One region of the Frankia sp. Cppng1_Ct_nod genome, then DNA from elsewhere that is predicted to be linked to it. Evidence: predicted binding sites of a transcription regulator. Region 1 holds the regulator's gene; the other holds the start of a gene.
What was found. The regulator LexA, encoded in region 1, represses DNA repair genes until DNA is damaged. The targets are predictions, from matches to a motif close to CGAACNNNNGTTCG.
Positions count from the first base shown of each region.

Region 2: a site for LexA is predicted at 1,285-1,298, ahead of ruvC (crossover junction endodeoxyribonuclease RuvC). Genes of this name have one in related genera too.

Region 1 covers NZ_CAKKTK010000020.1:15,805-18,883, forward strand. The annotation lists gene nrdR (transcriptional regulator NrdR) at 60-563, opposite strand; gene NBW77_RS08405 (LysM peptidoglycan-binding domain-containing protein) at 682-987, opposite strand; gene lexA (transcriptional repressor LexA) at 1,250-2,023, shown strand; gene miaA (tRNA (adenosine(37)-N6)-dimethylallyltransferase MiaA) at 2,046-2,960, shown strand; gene NBW77_RS08420 (EAL domain-containing protein) at 3,011-3,079, shown strand, end outside.
Region 2 covers NZ_CAKKTK010000033.1:21,621-24,699, forward strand. The annotation lists gene ruvA (Holliday junction branch migration protein RuvA) at 1-624, opposite strand, end outside; gene ruvC (crossover junction endodeoxyribonuclease RuvC) at 621-1,184, opposite strand; gene NBW77_RS11685 (YebC/PmpR family DNA-binding transcriptional regulator) at 2,064-2,819, opposite strand; gene pdxT (pyridoxal 5'-phosphate synthase glutaminase subunit PdxT) at 2,830-3,079, opposite strand, start outside.

The DNA of each region.
Region 1 (3,079 bases):
AAAATCATGATCGCGTCACCTTCGGCCGGCCGGCGTTCGGCGTCTGCGGTGTGCAGCTACTACAACGACCTGGTCTGTGCCCGGAGATCGACTATCGCGGTCTCGAAGTCGTCCAGGGAATCAAAGGCCAGATACACCGAGGCGAACCTCAGGTAGGCGACCTCGTCGAGCTCCCGCAGCGGCCCGAGAATGGCCCGGCCGATCTCGTCGGAGGGAACCTCCGCGGTCCCCGACGCGCGCAGCGTGTCCTCGACCAGCTGGGCGAGCACGGCCAGTGCATCCGCCTCGACGGGACGGCCCTGGCACGCCCGCCGAACCCCCGCGACCACCTTCGAACGACTGAACGGTTCGGTCACACCGCTACGTTTGATCACCCGCAGCGATGCCTCTTCGATCGTCGTAAAGCGACGGTTACAGGACGGGCATGACCGACGGCGACGGATCGCGGCGCCTTCCTCGGCTTCGCGACTGTCCACGACCCTGCTGTCAGGGTGTCGGCAGAACGGACACCGCACCGACGATCCCCCCAAGGTCCCGGAGCCTCCGGCCGCGCGAAAAAACATGATCGCGCACCCGTTGGCCACTAGGTATTGATGACTTACATTCCCGTAACTACAAGATGTTGTGGTCGAGCCTAGGGCGAGACACAGCAAACAGGCAAACCAACGGCGTGTCGCGCCGTCACGGCAGGCGCAGCGCCTGACCGGGCACAAGATCGGTCGAGTCGAGCTGGTTCATACCGGCCAGGCGGGCGACAACCACCCGCGTGTCGTTGTCCGGAGCCACCGCACGGGCGATCCCCCACAAGGTCTCCCCGGGGCGCACCACGTGCACTCGAGTAGAGCCGTCACCCACCCGCGACGTGGCCGACGACCTCACCCGCGCAAGAGACAGGACCAGGCTGAAAACCACCATAACCAGAACAACCAGGACGATTCGACCCCGCCTGGTCAGCCTCAGCGGAGGTGCGGCCGATCTCTCCACCACACCCACCTCCTCTACTTCCACTACCGCGAACAGCACCTATAATGAACATAAGTTCGATCGAACGTCTGGTCGAGTATGCACTTCCGAATCCGACGGAATCGTCGTAACACGCTCGAACAGACGTTTGAGATATTCGGCCGCGGCGGTTACGGTCGTACCGATCAGATGCAGGTCGTGGCCACCAGCTCTGGTTCATGGTGAAACCATCAGGTATGCCGGGAGCGGAGTCTCCCACGACCGAAAACGAAGGAGAGCGGCAGGCATGACCACCGACCAGAACCGCGCCCGACGCGGCAGGCCCCCCCGCGGCTCAGTGCGCGACCTGCCGGACGGGCCGGCGGACGCCTCGGGCCTGACCCCTCGGCAGCGCAAGGTGCTGGAAGTGATCCGCAATTCCGTCGAACGCCGTGGTTACCCGCCGAGCGTGCGCGAGATCGGCGAGGCCGTCGGGCTGACCAGCACCAGCAGCGTGGCGCACCAGCTCAAGACTCTGGAGGAGAAGGGCTTCCTGCGTCGGGACCCGAACCGCCCACGAGCCATGGAGGTGCTGTCCGCGGATGCGCCGGTACGGCCTGCGGCACGCGAGGTTCTGCCCGCCGGTCCGTCTCCCGCGCCGTCAGCGGGCGCCAGCGAGTCCCCGACACCGGCGGGCAACCATGCCCAGACGGCATACATACCCCTGCTCGGCCGCATCGCCGCGGGCGGCCCGATCCTCGCCGAGCAGGCCGTCGAGGACGTCTTCCCGCTTCCCCGTGAGATCGTCGGCGAGGGCACCCTGTTCCTGCTGCGGGTTGCCGGCGACTCTATGATCAATGCTGCGATCTGTGACGGGGACTGGGTGGTTGTCCGCCAGCAGCCGGTCGCGGACAACGGCGAGATCGTCGCCGCGATGATCGATGGCGAGGCGACGGTCAAGACGCTACGCCGCCGCGACGGCCACATCTGGCTCCAGCCGCAGAACCCGGCCTATGCTGAAATTCCGGGTGACGAGGCGTCGATCCTCGGCCGGATCGTCGCGGTCCTGCGCCGGGTCTGACGGCCCGCGGGGAGCTGCACAAGTGGATGTCGTTACCAACCGGCGGAATGCCGGTCGGGTCGTGGCCGTTGTCGGGCCGACCGCGGCCGGCAAGAGCGACCTCGCGATCGGCCTGGCAGCCGCGCTGGGCGGCGAGGTCGTGAATGCCGATTCCATGCAGCTCTACCGCGGAATGGACATCGGTACGGCCAAGGTGCCGCCAGGAGAGCGCAGCGGCATCCCGCACCACCTGCTCGACGTCTGGGACGTCACCCGTACCGCCGACGTGGCGTCCTACCAGGCGCATGCACGAACGGTGGTCGACGGGCTCCTCGCCGCCGGCCGTACCCCGGTTCTCGTGGGTGGCTCCGGGCTCTACGTCCGGGCGGTCCTCGACGATCTCCACTTCCCCGGCACCGACCCGGCGGTGCGGGCCCGGCTGGAACAGGAACTGGCCGAGCGGGGCTCCGCGGCGTTGCATGCCGATCTCGCCGGCCGGGCGCCCCAGGCGGCTGCCGCCATCCTGCCCAGCAACGGCCGTCGGATTGTGCGCGCGTTGGAGGTGGTGGAGCTCACGGGCGGTTTCAACGCATCCCTTCCCGACCATCGCGCGGTATATGACGTGATCCAGATCGGCATCGACCATCCGCACCTCGACTCCCGGATCTCCGACCGCGTGGCGGTGATGTGGGCCGTGGGCATGGTCGAGGAGGTCCGCACACTCGCCGGTATCGGCCTGCGGGAGGGTCGTACCGCATCGCGCGCACTGGGCTACGCTCAGGTCCTCGCCTGGCTGGACGGTGAACTGGAGTCGGCCGAGTCCGCCCGACTTGCCACGATTGCCGCGACGCGCCGATTCGCTCGTAGACAAAGGTCGTGGTTTCGCCGTGATCCCCGCATAATCTGGCTGGACCGTCCCGACGTCGAACAGGTGGCGGGCATGGTCAGCTCGCCCTGACGTGCGATGGGCCAGGTGCGGCCCGTTCATCCCGGCGTCTGGAGACACCTGTGACCGCGCTCGAGCTGAACCTCGTCCCGGCCCTGTGCGCCGCGTTCGACGACGGGTCGTTACAGCTG
Region 2 (3,079 bases), on a different contig from region 1:
GCGCAGCAACACACCCACCGCGTCCGCACCCTGCTGATCACTGTCGCCGTCCCGCACCGCCACCACGGCATCCTCCGCCTCACGCGCGGTGTAGCCGAGACCGAGCAGCGCGAGGCGGACCTGCTCGGCCGCGGAAGGGGCACCCGCGGCGGGCGTCGGCGCAGCGGAACCGTCGGCATCCGCACCGGTGTGGTCCGGGCCACCCGCCGCCGGCAGCGACGCGGACGGCCCGATCCGGTCCTTCAGGTCGAGGACGATGCGCTGCGCGCCCTTGCGGCCAATACCGGGGACCTTCGTGAGAGCCGCCAGATCCTCGCTCGCGACCGCGCGGCGCACACCGTCCGGGCTGTGGACGCCGAGCACGGCCTGGGCAAGTCTGGGGCCTACGCCGGACGCACTCTGCAGCGTCTCGAAGACGTCGCGCTCGTCAGCGTCGGCGAAACCGTAGAGGGTCAATTCGGTCTCGCGGACGACCAGGGTGGTGACCAGGCACGCGTGCTGCCCGACCCGCAGCCGGGCCAGGGTCGCCGGGGTGCACTGCACCAGCAACCCGACCCCGCCGACCTCGACGACGGCGGCGTCGGGTGACAGTGCCGCGACCGTTCCCGACACGGATGCGATCATCGGCGCGCACCCTCCCCGGTCCCGGTTGGGGAACCGGAACCGGTACCGGCGGGGCCGCGCCGGGCGGCCGCCTGCATCCTGGCCAGCGCCGGCCCCCGCCACAGATGACACAGGGCGAGGGCCAGAGCGTCCGCTGCGTCGGCCGGTCGTGGCGGTTCGGAAAGTCCCAGCAGCCGACTCACCATGAACGTGACCTGGGTTTTGTCCGCCCGACCGCTGCCGCTGACCGCGGCCTTCACCTCACTGGGCGTGTACAGCGCCACCGGCAGGCCCCGGCGGGCGGCGGTGACGATCGCCACCGCTCCGGCCTGCGCGGTACCCATGACCGTCCGCACGTTCGCCTGACTGAACACCCTCTCGACCGCGACCGCGTCCGGGTTGTGCCGGTCGATCCACTCAACCAGGCCACGCTCCAGAGCCCACAGCCGCGCGGCGATGTCGTCGGCTGCCGGGGTGCGCAGCACACCGACCTCGACCAGGGATGTCTCCTGGCCGGGCCCGCCGTCGACCACCCCGAGCCCGCAGCGCGTAAGCCCCGGATCGACCCCCAGCACCAGCACCAGCGCCCTCCCACCGACCAGCCGTCCGAAACAGTGCGTCCGAAACAGTGCGTCCGAAACAGTGCGACCACCGACTCGTCCGCCACGATTGTGACACGACTGAACGTCTGTTCGATCCTAACGACACACCCGGGTACATGCGCGCCCTGCCTCGGCGAAAGCCACCCGAGCCCGCCCTGCCGGTACAAGTACCGGTACCGGTCGGCATACCGTGAGACAGCCACCGGGCGCGGGCGGCCCTGGTCCGCGATCTCCAGTACCCCGAGCCACCGCTCCACCCAGTGGGACCTCCAGTCGCCGGGGGTGGCCGATGCCGCGGCGCTGGTAGAGCACATCGCGGACCAATTCGATCTTTCATGACAGGCGTACCTGAGCTGCGGGGGGTATCCACGAGCGGTCAGCGAGCAGGACCGTTCGGGTGTCGTCAGTGAAGCGTTCCTGACCGACCTTGAGCAGTGGCTGCACCGTGATGTCGACCGCAACGCCCCCGAAGAGTCGATTCCCCAGCTACTCGGCGGGCTCCACTCCCGGACCGGGGCACCCCTGAACCGCAGCCGGACGTCAACCGATCTGGGCTACCACTCACGCCAGTCGTTCGATCTGCGACTGGTCAAACTGGTCCGCGCCTTCGGCGCGGTCTGGTGCCACCAGGTGACGAAGGAAGGATGCCGCGTGCCCGGTGCCCTCGCCAAGCTGTACCTGTCTGATCCGATCATGGCCTGGTTGGGCCCGAGGCCCGCACGATCGAGAACACGTTCGGACGGGGCGTCGTGGCCACAAAGAACATCACCGACACAACTCAGGCGAGCTGGGCGATACCCGCACCACTGGTCGCGCTCCTGCTGAGCTGACCCGGTACCGCCCACGCACCGACACACCTCAGGCCGACACCAGCTCCATGATCTCATCGGAGATGTCCGCGTTGAACCAGACGTTCTGGACGTCGTCGAGATCCTCGACCGCCTCGACGAGCTTGAGGACCTTGCGCGCCGACTCCTCGTCCAACGGGACGCTGACGCTCGGGAGCCACGACAGGTCCGCCGACGAGACCGCAAGGCCCGCGTCGGCAGCGGCGACACGCACCGCGTTGAGGTCCGTGGCCTCCGAGACGACCTCGAAGGAGTCACCCAGGTCGTTGACCTCCTCCACGCCCGCATCGAGCACCGCGGCCAGCACGTCGTCCTCGCTGAGCCCGGGCGTCTTCGCTACGAGAACCACGCCCTTGCGGTTGAACAGGTATGAGACCGACCCGGGATCCGCCACGGTGCCACCGTTGCGGGTGATCGCGACCCGGACGTCGGACGCGGCCCTGTTACGGTTGTCGGTCAGACACTCGACCAGGACGGCCACACCGCTCGGCCCGTACGCCTCGTAGGTGATCTCCTCATAGCTGGCGCCGCCGGCGAGTTCCCCCGAACCCCGTTTCACAGCCCGGTCGATGTTGTCGTTGGGCACCGACTGCGACTTGGCCTTGGCGATCGCGTCCGCGAGCGTCGGATTCCCGGCCGGGTCCCCGCCGCCGGTCTTCGCGGCCACCTCGACCGTCTTGACCAGCTTCGCGAACAGCTTCCCTCGCCGCGCGTCGATGACCGCCTTCTTGTGCTTGGTGGTCGCCCACTTGGAGTGACCGCTCATGCCTTGCCCCTCACCTGTCCCGGCCCATGCCTTCCACGGTTTTCTTCCACGGTTTCGCGCTTTCCACGATGTCGACGAACAGTTCGTGCATCCGTGTGTCGCCCGTCAGCTCCGGGTGGAACGCGGTTGCCAGCACATTGTCCTGCCGAACCGCGACAGTCCTGTCACCCACCCTGCCGAGTACCTCGACCTCATCCCCGACCTTCTCCACCCACGGTGCCCGGATGAAGACCGCCCGAACCGGACCGCCCGCAACACCC